One region of the Streptomyces sp. ITFR-16 genome, then DNA from elsewhere that is predicted to be linked to it. Evidence: predicted binding sites of a transcription regulator. Region 1 holds the regulator's gene; each other region holds the start of a gene.
What was found. Region 1 encodes HrcA, which represses chaperone genes, less so after heat shock. Its sites were predicted from a motif close to TTNGCACTCNGNNNNNCNGAGTGCNAA; they were not measured.
Positions count from the first base shown of each region.

Region 1 (5,453 bases):
GACGCGGCGCAGCTGGTTGGCCCGGTGGATCTGGCGCACGATCTGCTCGACCCGCGCGTCCACGTCGTGCGGCACATCCGCCTCGGCGGCCTGGAGAACGACCAGCGGCATCACCGGCCGGTTGTCGCGGTACCGGTCGATGAGCTGCTGCACGAAGTGGAAGACGGCGGAGGCCGCCTCGTTCTCCGCACTGTCCCGCCACACTTCGCGCGCCATCGCCCCCGTGCCTTCCCTCGCGAAAAGAGCCAGGAACCACTCAATAACCGATGATGCGTGCGAGGCGCAGGCATTCGTCCGGATCGGCGCAGGATTGGCGGGAACGCCCGCCGGACATCAGGCGGGAAGAGTGACGAAATCGATCAATTCCTCGACCCGGCCCAGGAGTTCGGGCTCCAGGTCGCGGTAGGAGCGGACCGAGGCCAGGATCCGCTGCCAGGCCGCCCCGGTGTTCTCCGGCCACCCCAGCGCCCGGCACACACCCGTCTTCCAGTCCTGGCCGCGCGGCACCACCGGCCAGGCGTCGATCCCCACCGACGACGGCTTCACCGCCTCCCACACGTCGATGTACGGGTGGCCGACCACCAGCACGCTGTCGTCCGAGATCTGCGCCGCGATCCGGGACTCCTTGGACCCGGGCACCAGATGGTCCACCAGCACCCCGAGCCGGGCGTCCGGCGCGGGCGAGAACTCCCGCACGATCGCCGGGAGGTCGTCGACGCCCTCCAGATACTCGACGACCACGCCCTCGATCCGCAGGTCGTCGCCCCAGACCCGCTCGACCAGCTCCGCGTCGTGCCGCCCCTCCACGTAGATCCGCCCGGCCCGCGCCACCCGCGCCCGTGCCCCGGGCACCGCCACCGAGCCGGAGGCCGTACGGGCGGGCCGCGCCGGGCCGCCCGCCGACGGGCGCACGAGCGTGACGACCCGGCCCTCCAGCAGGAAGCCGCGCGGCTCCATCGGGAAGACCCGGTGCTTGCCGAAGCGGTCCTCCAGGGTCACCGTCGGCCCGGCGGCCGTCTTCTCGCACCGGATCACCGCACCGCAGAAGCCCGTGGCGACGTCCTCCACGACCAGATCGGGCTCGGCGGGCACCTCGGGGACGGGGGCGGACTTCTTCCACGGCGGGGTCAGGTCCGGCTGGTAGCTGCGCATCGCACGACGATAAGCGGGGAGCGCCCTACGACACGCCGAACCGGGCGGCCAGCGCAGCGCGCTGCGCCCGGACGAACGCCGCGTCCACCACCGCCCCGTGCCCCGGCACGTACAGCGCGTCCTCGCCGCCGAGCGCCAGCAGCCGGTCCAGGGCCGCCGGCCAGCGCGACCCCGTCGCGTCCGGGCCCGCCTGCGGTGCACCGGACTCCTCGACCAGGTCGCCGCAGAACACGATCGCGGGGGAGCCTGGCACCAGCACCGCCAGATCGTGGCCGGAGTGCGCGGGGCCCAGGTTCACGAGGCGCACCTCGCGCCCGCCGCCCAGATCGAGCGTCCGCTCCTCGCGCACCTCGTGGTGCGGCGCGACCAGGGCGGCGGCGGACTCGGCCGCGTCCCGCCCGGACAGCCCCTGGCCCACCGCGTCGGCCCGCAGCTCGTCCGCCCCGTCCCGCAGCAGCTCGGCCATGCCCGCCGCGCCGTACACCCGCGCCCCGGTGAAGGCGGCCGTGCCCAGAACATGATCGAAATGGGGGTGGCTGAGTGCGATGTGCGTCACCCTCCGGCCGAGCAGCGACTGTGTCTGATCGCTCAGTTCCGCCCCTTCACGGAGTGACGAGCCGGTGTCGCAGAGCAGCGCTCCGTCCGTCCCGGCCACCAGGACGACCGTCGCATCCCACACCGGAAGGCGTCGGCGCCCCACTCCGTGACCGAGTCGCTCCCAGCCGAACTCTTCCCAAGAGGCATCCATACGGCGACGCTATCGGCAGCGACCTGCGCAGTCTCGGGGCGGTGTGGCCGGTCGCCCTTGCTAGGGGGCCACCCCGTCGCCGTACACTGACCGGGGCATTGCTGGCACTCGTCCGCACAGAGTGCCAGGAGAAGTCCCGGGAACGGCCCGAGAACGACCGAGGCAGACAGCTGGAGGTGTGCGCGATGCTCAGCGAACGCAGACTCGAAGTGCTGCGCGCCATCGTCCAGGACTATGTCGGCACCGAGGAGCCCGTCGGCTCCAAGGCGCTCACGGAGCGGCACAAGCTGGGGGTCTCCCCGGCCACCGTCCGCAACGACATGGCGGTGCTGGAGGACGAGGGCTTCATCGCCCAGCCCCACACCAGTGCGGGACGCATCCCGACGGACAAGGGCTACCGGCTCTTCGTCGACAAGCTCGCGGGCGTCAAGCCCCTCTCGTCGCCGGAGCGCCGCGCCATTCAGAATTTCCTCGACGGCGCGGTCGACCTCGACGACGTCGTGGGCCGGACCGTACGGCTGCTCGCGCAGCTGACCCGGCAGGTCGCCGTCGTGCAGTACCCCTCGCTGACCCGCTCGACGGTGCGGCATGTGGAACTGCTGTCCCTGGCCCCCGCCCGGCTGATGCTCGTGCTCATCACGGACACCGGCCGGGTCGAACAGCGGCTGGTCGACTGCCCCGCGCCCTTCGGCGAGACCTCTCTCGCCGATCTGCGCGCCCGGCTCAACAGCCGGGTGGTGGGACGCCGCTTCGCGGACGTCCCGCAGCTGGTGCAGGACCTGCCGGAATCCTTCGAGAGCGAGGACCGGGGAACCGTGTCCACCGTGCTCTCGATCCTGCTCGAAACCCTCGTCGAGGAGACGGAGGAGCGGCTGATGATCGGCGGCACCTCCAACCTCACCCGCTTCGGGCACGACTTCCCGGTGATGATCCGGCCGGTGCTGGAGGCACTGGAGGAGCAGGTCGTGCTGCTGAAGCTGCTCGGCGAGGCCAAGGACTCGGGCATGACCGTACGTATCGGGCACGAGAACGCCCACGAGGGGCTCAACTCCACGTCCGTCGTCGCGGTCGGCTACGGTTCGGGCGACGAGGCAGTCGCCAAACTCGGCGTGGTCGGACCGACCCGCATGGACTACCCCGGAACGATGGGAGCGGTACGCGCAGTGGCACGTTACGTCGGACAGATCCTGGCGGAGTCGTAAGTGGCCACGGACTACTACGCCGTACTCGGCGTGCGCCGCGACGCCTCTCAGGACGAGATCAAGAAGGCCTTCCGGAGGCTCGCCCGCGAGCTGCACCCGGATGTGAACCCCGATCCGAAGACCCAGGAGCGGTTCAAGGAGATCAACGCCGCCTACGAGGTGTTGTCGGACGCCCAGAAGAAGCAGGTCTACGACCTCGGCGGCGACCCGCTGTCCGCCTCCGGAGGCGGTGGCGCGGGCGGATTCGGACAGGGCGGCTTCGGCAACTTCTCCGACATCATGGACGCGTTCTTCGGTACGGCGTCGCAGCGCGGACCCCGTTCGCGCACCCGGCGCGGCCAGGACGCCATGATCCGGCTGGAGATCGACCTCAACGAGGCGGCCTTCGGCACGACCAAGGACATCCAGGTCGACACGGCCGTCGTCTGTACGACCTGCAGCGGGGAGGGCGCCGCGCCCGGCACCTCCGCGCAGACCTGTGACATGTGCCGCGGCCGCGGCGAGGTCTCCCAGGTCACCCGGTCCTTCCTCGGCCAGGTCATGACCTCGCGGCCCTGCCCGCAGTGCCAGGGCTTCGGCACGGTCGTGCCGACCCCGTGCCCGGAGTGCGCCGGCGACGGCCGCATCCGCTCGCGGCGCACGCTCACCGTGAAGATCCCCGCCGGTGTCGACAACGGCACCCGCATCCAGCTCGCGGGCGAGGGCGAGGTCGGCCCCGGCGGCGGCCCCGCCGGCGACCTCTACGTCGAGATCCACGAGCTGCCGCACGCGGTCTTCCAGCGGCGCGGCGACGACCTGCACTGCACGGTCACCATCCCCATGACGGCGGCGGCCCTCGGCACCAAGGTGCCGCTGGAGACGCTCGACGGCCTGGAGGAGGTCGACATCCGGCCGGGCACCCAGTCCGGCCAGTCCGTCCCGCTGCACGGGCGCGGCATCACCCACCTGCGGGGCGGCGGGCGCGGCGACCTCATCGTGCACGTCGAGGTGATGACCCCGACGAAGATGGACCCCGAGCAGGAGCGCCTCCTGCGCGAGCTGGCGAAGCTGCGTGGCGAGGAGCGGCCCACCGGCCAGTTCCAGCCCGGGCAGCAGGGCCTGTTCTCGCGGCTGAAGGACGCGTTCAACGGCCGGTAGAGCCGCCTCACGATGTCGTACGGGCCCGGTTTCCGGGCCCGTACCGCATTGCGGACAAATCGCGGCCCCGGGGTGTGCGTCACGGGGCAGGACGGACATGACACGATGCGGGCATGTCCTCCGCGTTGACCGATCTCTGCCGGTATCCGATCGTGCAGGCCCCGATGGCGGGCGGCGCGTCCTGCCCGCAGCTCGTCGCGGCCGTCGCCGAGGCCGGCGGGCTCGGATTCCTGGCCGCCGGGTACAAGACGGCGGACGGCATGTACCAGGAGATCAAGCAGGTCCGCGGGCTGACCGGACAGCCCTTCGGCGTCAACCTCTTCATGCCGCAGCCCACCCTCGCCGACCCGGCCGCCGTCGAGGTCTACCGGCACCAGCTCGCGGGCGAGTCCTCCTGGTACGAGACTCCGCTCGGCGACACCGACGGCTCCGGCGACGACGGCTACGAGGCCAAGCTCGCCATCCTGCTGGAGGACCCGGTCCCGGTCGTCTCCTTCACCTTCGGCTGCCCCTCCCGCGACACCCTCGACGCGTTCGCCGCGGCGGGCACGTACACCGTCGTCACGGTGACCTCGCCCGAGGAGGCCCAGGCCGCCCAGTGGGCGGGCGCCGACGCCGTCTGCGCCCAGGGCATCGAGGCGGGCGGCCACCAGTCCACGTTCCGCGACGACCCGCAGGCCGACGGCGCCGGGACCGGGCTGCTCAGCCTGGTGGCCCAGGTGCGCGAGACCGTGCAGATACCGGTCATCGCCGCGGGCGGCCTGATGCGCGGCTCCCAGATCGCCGCGGTCCTGGCGGCGGGCGCGGACGCCGCACAGCTCGGCACCGCCTTCCTGATCACCCCCGAGTCGGGCGCCCATCTGCTGCACAAACAGGCCCTGACCAACCCGCTGTTCGTGCGCACCGTCCTGACCCGGGCGTTCTCCGGGCGCCCGGCCCGCGGCCTGGTCAACCGCTTCGTGCGGGAGCACGGACCGTACGCCCCCGCCGCCTATCCCCAGGTCCACCATCTGACCGCCGCGCTCCGCAAGGCGGCGGCCAGGGCCGGGGACGCGCAGGGCATGGCGCTGTGGGCGGGCCAGGGGCACCGGATGGCGCGCGAGCTGCCCGCGGGACGGCTGGTCAGGCTGCTCAACGAGGAACTGGACGCCGCGCGGACGGCAGTGAGCACAAGGAGTACACAGTGACGGCACCCGTCTTCGTCGTCGAACAGC
Region 1 is NZ_CP134609.1:5,537,370-5,542,822, forward strand. It holds gene RLT58_RS24450 (ABC transporter substrate-binding protein) at 1-216, opposite strand, end outside; gene RLT58_RS24455 (DUF3097 domain-containing protein) at 334-1,152, opposite strand; gene RLT58_RS24460 (MBL fold metallo-hydrolase) at 1,178-1,900, opposite strand; gene hrcA (heat-inducible transcriptional repressor HrcA) at 2,086-3,102, shown strand; gene dnaJ (molecular chaperone DnaJ) at 3,103-4,239, shown strand; gene RLT58_RS24475 (nitronate monooxygenase) at 4,353-5,426, shown strand; gene RLT58_RS24480 (16S rRNA (uracil(1498)-N(3))-methyltransferase) at 5,423-5,453, shown strand, end outside.

Region 2 (5,453 bases), 2.0 Mb from region 1:
CTCGGAGACCATGGGCGGAATCTAGCCCGATCGTGATCCGCCCAAACGTACGAAGCCGTCCGGGCTCATGCCGCGCGGCGCGCGACGTACTCCTCGATCTCCCGCATCGGCGGACGCTCCTCGGTGTCCACCGGGTAGGTGTGCGGGACGAAACCGTCCTCGCCGCGCTCGAACTGCGTCAGCGAGGGGCGCACCAGATGCCCCCGGGACAGCCGCAGCTGCGCCGTCCGGTAGATGGCCGCGGCCATCCGGCCGAGCGCCTGGCCGTCCTGGTGGCGGTGTTTCCTGACCCCCACGTCCACCTGGGCGAGGGCGTCGAGGCCGACGGTGTGCAGGGCGTCGACGAGCAGGCCCAGCTCCACTCCGTAACCGACCGGGAAGGGCAGCCGCTCCAGCAGCGAGCGGCGTACCGCGTACTCGCCGCCCAGCGGCTGGACGAAGCCGGCCAGCAGCGGCCAGTGCAGATTGAGCAGCGGGCGGGCCACCAGCTCGGTCACCCGGCCGCCCTGGCCCGCGGCCTCGCCGAGCGGGCGGTCGTACATCGCCTTGACGAACTGCACGTCCGGGTCGGTCAGCAGCGGGCCGACGATGCCCGAGACGAAGTCCGCGGAGAAGTCCTTGAGGTCCGCGTCGATGAAGCACACGATGTCGCCGCCGGTCACCAGGAGCGACCGCCACAGGACCTCGCCCTTGCCGGGGACGGCCGGGAGGCGGGGCAGGATCGCGTCCCGGTGGACCACCCGGGCGCCCGCCCGGCGGGCCACCTCGGCGGTGGCGTCCGTGGAGCCGGAGTCGATCACCACCAGCTCGTCGACCAGGCGGACCTTCTCCATCAGCTCGCGCCGGACCGTCGCCACGATGTCGCCGACCGTGGCCGCCTCGTTCAGCGCGGGCAGCACCACGCTCACGCCCGGCCGCCCGGGGCCCGGGGCGAGCGGGAGCCGTTCCAGCGGGCGGTCGGCGGCGGACCAGGAACGCCTGGTCAGCCAGCGTTCGACCTCTTCCAGCACGGTCGATACTCCCTGCATGTGATCCATCTCGCGGTACGGACGACTATCTCAACAGTCCGGTGCTTCGGTTACAGTCTTGAACAACGCAGACGGCCATCGCATGCCGGGGTCCGTCCGCCGACAAACGCCTGGATCCATGATCCAGTGCCACAGCGCTCATCCAGAGGGACTGAGGGAACGGCCCGTTGAAGTCCCGGCAACCCTCCTGCCGACCGCGAGGTCAGGTGGGGAAGGTGCCAATTCCGTCTTGTGGCGAAATGCGTCACAAGGAAGATGAGGAGAAAGGGCCTCGCCATCATGGCTGTTGAGACTGTTGCAGCAAACACCGATCTTTCCGTGGACCTCGGTCCCGCCGCGGCGCTTTCCTGCCGCGAATGCGGAGAGCGATTCGCACTCGGACCCCTTTTCGCCTGCGCGTCCTGTTTCGGGCCGCTCGAAGTGGCGTACGACCTGCCGAGCGGCTCCCCGGACGAGCTGAAGAAGCGCATCGAGGCCGGCCCGAACAACATCTGGCGCTACGCGCCGCTGCTGCCGGTCCCCTCCGATGTCGCGGACAAGCCCAACATCAACCCCGGCTTCACCAAGCTGGTCAAGGCCGACAACCTCGCCCGTGAGCTGGGCGTCACCGGCGGTCTGTACGTCAAGGACGACTCCGGCAACCCGACGCACTCCTTCAAGGACCGCGTCGTCGCGATCGCCGTCGAGGCCGCCCGTGCCTTCGGATTCACCACCCTCTCCTGCTCCTCCACCGGCAACCTCGCCGGCGCGGTGGGTGCCGCCGCCGCCCGCGCGGGCCTGCGGTCCTGTGTGTTCATCCCGCACGACCTGGAGCAGGGCAAGGTCGTCATGGCCGCGGTGTACGGCGGTGAGCTGGTCGGCATCGAGGGCAACTACGACGACGTCAACCGCTTCTGCTCCGAGCTCATCGGCGACCCGCTCGGCGAGGGCTGGGGCTTCGTCAACGTCAACCTGCGGCCGTACTACGGCGAGGGCTCCAAGACCCTGGCGTACGAGATCTGCGAGCAGCTCGGCTGGCGGCTGCCCGACCAGATCGTCATCCCGATCGCGTCCGGCTCGCAGCTCACGAAGATCGACAAGGGGCTCCAGGAGCTGATCAGGCTCGGCCTGGTCGAGGACAAGCCGTACAAGATCTTCGGCGCCCAGGCCGAGGGCTGCTCCCCGGTCTCCGCCGCCTTCAAGGCCGGCCACGACGTCGTGCGCCCGCAGAAGCCGAACACCATCGCCAAGTCCCTGGCGATCGGCAACCCGGCCGACGGCCCGTACGTCCTGGACATCGCCCGCCGCACCGGCGGCGCCGTCGAGGACGTCGACGACGAGCAGGTCGTCGATGCGATCAAGCTGCTGGCCCGCACCGAGGGAATCTTCGCCGAGACCGCCGGCGGGGTGACGGTCGGTGTGACGAAGAAGCTGATCGACGCCGGTCTGCTCGACCCGGCGCTCACCACCGTCGTCCTGAACACCGGTGACGGCCTCAAGACGCTGGACGCGGTGGCCGCCACCTCGCAGGCGACCGCCACGATCCGCCCGAGCCTGGACGCCTTCCGCGCCGCCGGCCTCGCCACCACCAGCTGACCACCCGAGACTTCAGGAAGGCACCCACCATGAGCGTCAAGGTCCGCATCCCCACCATCCTCCGCACCTACACGGGCGGCCAGGCCGAGGTCACGGCCGAGGGCGACACCCTCTCCCAGGTCATCGCGTCCCTGGAGCAGGACCACCCGGGCATCGCCGCCCGCGTCCTGGACGACCAGGGCAAGCTGCGCCGCTTCGTGAACGTGTACGTCAACGACGACGACGTGCGCTTCGAGGGCGGCCTCGAAGCGGTCACCCCGGACGGTGCCGGCGTCTCGATCATCCCCGCCGTGGCCGGCGGCTGCTGATCCGCTTCGGCTCCACAGCGTCACCGGAATTGCCCCCTCTGCGAGAGAAGCGGAGGGGGCAATTCTGCATGGTTGAGAGGGGTAGAGTGAGGGAAGTCCCCATCGCTGCCCGTGCCGCCCGCATATGAGAATGCGCCCGGCCGCGACAAGAAGCAGCCAAAGTGACCGATCCCCTTGCGCCATAAGTCGCCTTTGCCTGGCCCGACTTGCCCTGCAATCTCGTGAATTCCTCATATTCGGGCGATCGGTGCTGCCCAGAATTCTCGTCCGATTGACCTGTTGCAGAGGGCAGTTGGGCAGATACATTCGGCCGCGGTCGACGCGTTCCGGCGCACGCACCCTCTCCTGTCGGAGGGTGAGTTCTGACCCGGGTCCGCGAAGTGCGGTCCTGTGCAAGGGCCAGTAATAGGGGAGTTAGGCATGGCTCAGGGCACCGTCAAGTGGTTCAACGCGGAGAAGGGGTACGGCTTCATCGCGGTCGACGGTGGTGCGGATGTTTTCGTCCACTACAGCGCGATCCAGATGGACGGGTACCGCACCCTCGAAGAGGGTCAGCGAGTTGAATTCGAGATCTCGCAGGGCCAGAAGGGGCCGCAGGCGGACATGGTCAAGCTCGCCGTCGGCTGAGCCCGGCCGGGCGCGACGCGGTAGGCCGACGACACTACTCACGCACGAAGGGTCCGTACCCCCGGGGGTACGGACCCTTCGTGCGTCCCGGGGCCGGGTGTCCCGGGTGTCCCGGGTGTCCTGAACGGTGCGCCCGGCCCCCGCTCCGTCCACACTCCGGAGGGGGACGCTTGCACTCTCGGGGGTCGAGTGCTAATCATTGGGCTTAGCACTCTCCAGGTGAGAGTGACAGAAACTTGGACCGGGCCGGTGAGGCCCGCAGGCGTGGCGGGGCAAGGAACCGCCAGGCACGCAGGCCGTCCGTCGCGGGCGCCACTCGGTCCGGAGAAATCCACCCCTGTCCGGGAGGACCACTTCACATGGCCAAGATCATCGCGTTCGACGAGGAGGCCCGGCGCGGTCTCGAGCGCGGCATGAACCAGCTCGCCGACGCCGTCAAGGTCACCCTTGGCCCCAAGGGTCGCAACGTCGTCCTCGAGAAGAAGTGGGGCGCCCCCACGATCACCAACGATGGTGTTTCCATCGCCAAGGAGATCGAGCTGGAGGACCCGTACGAGAAGATCGGTGCGGAGCTGGTCAAGGAGGTCGCCAAGAAGACGGACGACGTCGCCGGCGACGGTACGACCACCGCCACCGTTCTCGCTCAGGCGCTCGTCCGCGAGGGCCTGCGCAACGTGGCCGCGGGTGCGAACCCGATGGCTCTCAAGCGGGGCATCGAGAAGGCCGTCGAGGCCGTCTCCGCCGCCCTCCTGGAGCAGGCCAAGGACGTGGAGACCAAGGAGCAGATCGCTTCGACGGCCTCCATCTCCGCCGCCGACACCCAGATCGGCGAGCTCATCGCCGAGGCCATGGACAAGGTCGGCAAGGAAGGCGTCATCACCGTCGAGGAGTCCCAGACCTTCGGTCTGGAGCTGGAGCTCACCGAGGGTATGCGCTTCGACAAGGGCTACATCTCGGCGTACTTCGCCACGGACATGGAGCGCATGGAGTCGTCCCTCGACGACCCGTACATCCTGATCGTGAACTCGAAGATCAGCAACGTGAAGGACCTCCTTCCGCTGCTCGAGAAGGTCATGCAGTCCGGCAAGCCGCTGCTGATCATCGCCGAGGACGTCGAGGGCGAGGCCCTGTCGACCCTGGTCGTCAACAAGATCCGTGGCACCTTCAAGTCCGTCGCCGTCAAGGCCCCGGGCTTCGGTGACCGCCGCAAGGCCATGCTCGGCGACATCGCCATCCTCACCGGTGGCACCGTCATCTCCGAGGAGGTCGGCCTCAAGCTGGAGAACGCCGGTCTCGACCTGCTCGGCCGCGCCCGCAAGGTCGTCATCACCAAGGACGAGACGACGATCGTCGACGGCGCCGGTGACAGCGACCAGGTCCAGGGCCGCGTCAACCAGATCCGTGCCGAGATCGAGAACTCCGACTCGGACTACGACCGCGAGAAGCTCCAGGAGCGTCTGGCGAAGCTGGCCGGCGGCGTGGCCGTCATCAAGGCCGGTGCCGCCACCGAGGTCGAGCTCAAGGAGCGCAAGCACCGCATCGAGGACGCGGTGCGCAACGCCAAGGCCGCCGTTGAGGAGGGCATCGTCGCCGGTGGTGGCGTGGCTCTGCTCCAGGCCTCGGCCGTCTTCGAGAAGCTGGAGCTCTCGGGTGACGAGGCGACCGGCGCCAACGCCGTCAAGCTGGCGCTGGAGGCCCCGCTCAAGCAGATCGCCGTCAACGGTGGTCTCGAGGGTGGCGTCGTCGTCGAGAAGGTGCGCAACCTGCCGATCGGTCACGGCCTCAACGCCGCGACCGGCGAGTACGTCGACATGATCGCCGAGGGCATTCTCGACCCGGCGAAGGTCACGCGCTCCGCCCTGCAGAACGCCGCGTCCATCGCCGCGCTCTTCCTCACCACCGAGGCCGTCATCGC
Region 2 is NZ_CP134609.1:3,555,822-3,561,274, reverse strand. It holds gene RLT58_RS15805 (alpha,alpha-trehalose-phosphate synthase (UDP-forming)) at 1-12, opposite strand, end outside; gene RLT58_RS15800 (glucosyl-3-phosphoglycerate synthase) at 66-1,010, opposite strand; SAM riboswitch class I at 1,164-1,290, shown strand; gene thrC (threonine synthase) at 1,308-2,603, shown strand; gene RLT58_RS15790 (MoaD/ThiS family protein) at 2,633-2,911, shown strand; gene RLT58_RS15785 (cold-shock protein) at 3,332-3,538, shown strand; gene groL (chaperonin GroEL) at 3,898-5,453, shown strand, end outside.
Region 2: groL (chaperonin GroEL) is a predicted target of HrcA. The motif match lies at 3,708-3,734, and genes of this name have one in related genera.

Region 3 (5,453 bases), 2.3 Mb from region 1:
CCGGGGTGCGCAGGGCCAGGAAGTCATCGAGTGCGTTCACCTGCCCCATTGTGAGCCAGCCGGGGGACCGTGCGGGTCCGGCGGCGGTGTCGGGCCGGGAGCCCGATCGCGTACTGGCAGGATGCGGCGCCATGCAGCCAGTACGACAAAAGGAAGAATTGGCCATGAACAGGCGCAGACCGGATGCGGTGACGGGCGGAGCGGTACGGACCGGGCGGCGGCGGGGTCATCTGCGGCGCCGGCCGGGATTCACGGTCCTTTCCGTGCTCCTGCTGGCCGCCGTCGGCTCCGGCTGCGCGGCCGGGACCGACGCCTCGGACACCGGGCGCGCGGCGAAGGCGCAGGCCGGAGCCCCGGGCGCGCAGGCCGAGGCCGCCGCCGGGGCGCTGGGCACCCGCGCGGCCCAGGAGGAGCGGGCCCGCCTCGCCCGGGCGGCCCGCGCGGTCGCCGCCAAGAAGTGGGGCCTGGCGAGCACCCCCCTCACGGCACCGCTGCCGCCCGCCGTGAAGCCGCACATCACCACCCGCAAGGGCTTCGAGGTCGAGGGCGGCGACGCCTCGCTGCCGCCCGTCTTCACCACCGTCCCCACCAAGGACAAGGTCGTCTTCCTGACGATGGACGACGGTGACGACAAGGACCCCGAGCTCCTGAAGATGATGTCGGAGCTGAACATCCCGTACAGCGCCTTCCTCAGCGACTACCTGGTGCGCGACAACTACGCGTACTTCAAGGACGCCGAGGCCCGGGGTGTCACGCTCAACAACCACACGCTCAACCACCGTTACATGCCCGGCCTGTCCTACGCCGAGCAGAAGCGGGAGATCTGCGACCAGCAGGACATCCTGGAGAAGCAGTACGGCAAGCGGCCCCGGCTCTTCAGGCCGCCGTACGGCAACTACAACGGCGACACCCTGCGGATCGCCAAGTCCTGCGGGATCACCGCCGTGCCCCTCTGGTCGGCCGAGGCGTTCCCCGACCACATGGAGTGGCGCGAGGAGGACCAGGACCTGCACCCCGGCGACATCATCCTCACCCACTTCCGCGGCAAGAAGGACTGGAAGGGCAGCATGCCCGACCTGATCCGGTCCGTCATGAAGGTCGTCACGGACAAGGGCTACGCCGTGGCCCGGCTGGAGGACTACGTATGACAGGCGCGCACCGGCTGCTGGCCGGGCTGCTGGCGGCCGGTGCGCTCCTGACCGCCACCACCGGCTGCGCACAGTCGGTGGACCCGATCGAACGCCTGGGCCGCAAGGCCGCGCAGCGGGTGGACCGGCGGCCCAGCGCTCCGGCCGCCGTGCGCCCGGCGGCGGTGCGCGGCGACCACGGGGCGCCCGGGGCGATGGTCGTCGTCGCCTGCGGCCGGGCCCGGCACCCCGGGAACGCGCGGCCGGTCTCCCCGCCGGTGCGCCGCTGGCCGGACCGGCCCGGACCGCGCTCCGGGGAGCGTGCGGACACGGGGTGCGGTCGCCCCTGACGTGCGCAGCGGCCCATGGAACGCCGCGGCGCCCTGCGGCGTTCTCCCTGCGGCGGGTCGCCGGGAGAGGCGAACCCGCCGCCACGAGGGGCGTCAATTGGCACTCCGCTTGACCGAGTGCTAATCGCGGTCATAGTCTCAGTGCTGGCACTCCCCACTGGAGAGTGCCAGCAGTACTGTGCGACCGGCAGGTCCGGCACCCGCGACGACGGGCCCACCTGGTCGCCACCCCAAGACTGTTAACCCCGTGAGATCTCCGAAGGGGGAGACCGGATCGTGTCGACCGCCAGCTCCAAGGTTGCGATCAAGCCGCTCGAGGACCGCATTGTGGTCCAGCCGCTCGACGCCGAGCAGACCACGGCCTCCGGCCTGGTTATTCCGGACACCGCCAAGGAGAAGCCCCAGGAGGGCGTCGTCCTGGCCGTGGGCCCGGGCCGCTTCGAGAACGGCGAGCGCCTGCCGCTCGACGTCAAGACCGGCGATGTCGTGCTGTACAGCAAGTACGGCGGCACCGAGGTGAAGTACAACGGCGAGGAGTACCTCGTCCTCTCGGCTCGCGACGTGCTCGCGATCATCGAGAAGTAATTCACCCACGTTTGCTTCTGTTCTGCGCCCCTGGCCCCCTGCGAAATCACTAGCCGGGCGGCGAGGGGCGCAGTTCTTGTTTTGAGAGGACAGTTCAGCTCCATGGCGAAGATCCTGAAGTTCGACGAGGACGCCCGTCGCGCCCTCGAGCGCGGCGTCAACAAGCTTGCCGACACGGTGAAGGTGACGATCGGTCCCAAGGGCCGCAACGTCGTCATCGACAAGAAGTTCGGTGCTCCCACCATCACCAACGACGGTGTCACCATCGCGCGCGAGGTCGAGCTGGACGACCCGTACGAGAACCTCGGTGCCCAGCTGGTGAAGGAGGTGGCGACCAAGACCAACGACGTAGCGGGTGACGGTACGACCACCGCCACCGTCCTGGCCCAGGCGCTCGTCCGCGAGGGCCTGCGCAACGTGGCCGCGGGCGCGTCCCCGGCCGCCCTGAAGAAGGGCATCGACGCCGCGGTCAAGGCCGTGTCCGAGGAGCTCCTCGCGACCGCCCGCCCGATCGACGACAAGTCCGACATCGCCGCCGTGGCCGCGCTCTCCGCGCAGGACACCCAGGTCGGCGAGCTCATCGCGGACGCGATGGACAAGGTCGGCAAGGACGGTGTCATCACCGTCGAGGAGTCCAACACCTTCGGTCTGGACCTCGACTTCACCGAGGGCATGGCCTTCGACAAGGGTTACCTGTCGCCGTACATGGTGACCGACCAGGAGCGTATGGAGGCCGTCCTCGACGACCCGTACATCCTGATCCACCAGGGCAAGATCGGCTCGATCCAGGAGCTGCTTCCGCTCCTGGAGAAGGTCATCCAGGCCGGTGGCTCCAAGCCGCTGCTGATCATCGCCGAGGACGTCGAGGGCGAGGCCCTGTCGACCCTGGTCGTCAACAAGATCCGCGGCACCTTCAACGCCGTCGCGGTGAAGGCCCCGGGCTTCGGTGACCGCCGCAAGGCCATGCTCGGCGACATCGCCACCCTCACCGGTGCGACCGTCATCGCCGAGGAGGTCGGCCTCAAGCTCGACCAGGCCGGTCTGGACGTGCTGGGCACCGCCCGCCGTGTGACCGTCTCCAAGGACGACACCACCATCGTCGACGGTGGCGGCAAGTCCGACGAGGTCGCCGGCCGGGTCAACCAGATCAAGGCCGAGATCGACGCCACCGACTCCGACTGGGACCGCGAGAAGCTCCAGGAGCGTCTGGCGAAGCTGGCCGGCGGTGTCTGCGTGATCCGCGTCGGTGCGGCCACCGAGGTGGAGCTCAAGGAGAAGAAGCACCGTCTGGAGGACGCCATCTCCGCGACCCGCGCCGCGGTCGAGGAGGGCATCGTCTCCGGTGGTGGCTCCGCTCTGGTCCACGCCGTCAAGGTCCTCGAGGGCAACCTCGGCAAGACCGGCGACGAGGCCACGGGTGTCGCGGTCGTGCGCCGCGCCGCCGTCGAGCCGCTCCGCTGGATCGCGGAGAACGCCGGTCTCGAGGGCTACGTCATCACCTCGAAGGTCTCCGAGCTCGACAAGGGTCAGGGCTTCAACGCCGCGACCGGCGAGTACGGCGACCTGGTGAAGGCCGGCGTCATCGACCCGGTCAAGGTCACCCGCTCCGCGCTGGAGAACGCCGCGTCGATCGCGTCGCTGCTGCTCACGACCGAGACGCTGGTCGTCGAGAAGCCGGCCGAGGAAGAGCCGGAGGCCGGTCACGGTCACGGCCACTCGCACTAGCGTGTAGCTTCCCGCGCCAGCGGCGAGGCCCGGTACCCCTGCGGGGGTACCGGGCCTTTCGCGCCCCCAGCCTTGCCGCCCACCTCCGGCTACTCCGGTCGAACCCAGCCCCTCCGGCTACCTCCGGCTACTCCGGTCGGACCCCGCTCCTCAATCGCCGGAGGGGCTTAATCTTGGGTTACGCCGAGCGGGAGAGCGCGTCTCCCCGGACCGGGTCCGCGAACGGGCGGCCGGAGGCGAAGCGTTCGAGTTCGTCCAGCGCCTGGTCCGCCATCCGGTGCAGCTCGTTGCCGAGCGAGCCCGCGACATGCGGAGTCAGCAGCACATTCGGCAGGTCGTACAACGGCGACCCCGCCACCGGCAGCTCGGGATCCGTCACATCCAGCACCGCATGCAGCCGCCCACTCGTCAGCTCGGGCAGCAGCGCGTCCTCGTCGACCAGCGACCCCCGCGCCGTATTGATCAGGGTCGCCCCCGACGGCATCGCCGCCAGCTGGGCCGCGCCGATCAGATGGCGGGTCTCCGGGAGCTGCGGAGCGTGCACCGAGACGACCGAACTGCTCGCGCACAGCTCGTCGAGCGCGCTGAGCCGGACACCCAGCCGCGCCGCCTCGGCCGGGCCGACGTACGGGTCGTACAGCAGGACGTCCAGGTCGAAGGGGCGCAGCAGCCCGATCACCCGGCGGCCGATGCGGGAGGCCCCGACGATGCCGACCGTACGGCCGTAGTTGCCGCTGCCGTCCAGCTCGGCGAGCCAGTCGTGGCCGGTGCGCAGTTCCCCGTAACGCCGGGCCGAGCGCAGGACCTGCTTGCCGGCGAAGAGGATCGCGGCCACGGTGTACTCGGCGACCGGCAGCGCGTTGGCCCCGGCCGCCGAGGTGACGGCGATGCCGCGTTCCCAGCAGGCGTCGGTGATGTGGTGCTTGACGGACCCGGCCGCGTGCACCACCGCGCGCAGCCGGGGCGCGGCGGCCAGCACCGGAGCGGTGAGCGGGGTCGCGCCCCAGCAGGTGAACAGCACCTCCGCCTCGGCGAGCGCGGCTGCGACCTCGGGCGTCGGGTCGGCCAGGTCGTGGGCGACGAGCCGGGTGTCGGTCCGGGTGAGGGCGGCCAGCCGGGCGTGATGGCGTTCGGTGAGGAGCCGTCCGGCGATGCCGGGGCCCATCGCGAGCAGGGCACGGGGCCGGTTGTCAGTGGGGTGCGGCATGGTGGAACTCGTACTCCTCAAGGCTCGCGTGGGGGGTCACTTGACGCTTCCTGCGGTCAGGCCCGCCTTCCAGTGCCGCTGCAGGGAGACGAAGGCGACGATCAGCGGGATGACGGCGAGGAGGGAGCCGGTGACGACGAGGGGGTAGAAGCTCGGCTCGCCGTGGGTGTTGGTGTTCCAGGAGTACAGACCGAGGCTCAGCGGGAAGAGCTTGCGGTCCGAGAGCATCACGAGGGGGAGGAAGAAGTTGTTCCAGATCGCGGTGAACTGGAAGAGGAAGACGGTCACGAAGCCCGGCATGACCATGGGCAGACCCACGGACCAGAAGGTGCGCAGCTCGCCGGCCCCGTCGATACGGGCCGCCTCCAGCGCCTCGTTCGGTATGTAGCCCGCGCAGAAGACCCGCGCGAGGTACACGCCGAAGGGGTTGACCAGCACCGGGATCAGCACCGACCAGTA
Region 3 is NZ_CP134609.1:3,187,766-3,193,218, reverse strand. It holds gene RLT58_RS14035 (class I SAM-dependent methyltransferase) at 1-49, opposite strand, end outside; gene RLT58_RS14030 (polysaccharide deacetylase family protein) at 132-1,148, shown strand; gene RLT58_RS14025 (hypothetical protein) at 1,145-1,477, shown strand; gene groES (co-chaperone GroES) at 1,754-2,062, shown strand; gene groL (chaperonin GroEL) at 2,165-3,787, shown strand; gene RLT58_RS14010 (hydroxyacid dehydrogenase) at 3,966-4,994, opposite strand; gene RLT58_RS14005 (carbohydrate ABC transporter permease) at 5,031-5,453, opposite strand, start outside.
Region 3: groES (co-chaperone GroES) is a predicted target of HrcA. The motif match lies at 1,575-1,601, and genes of this name have one in related genera.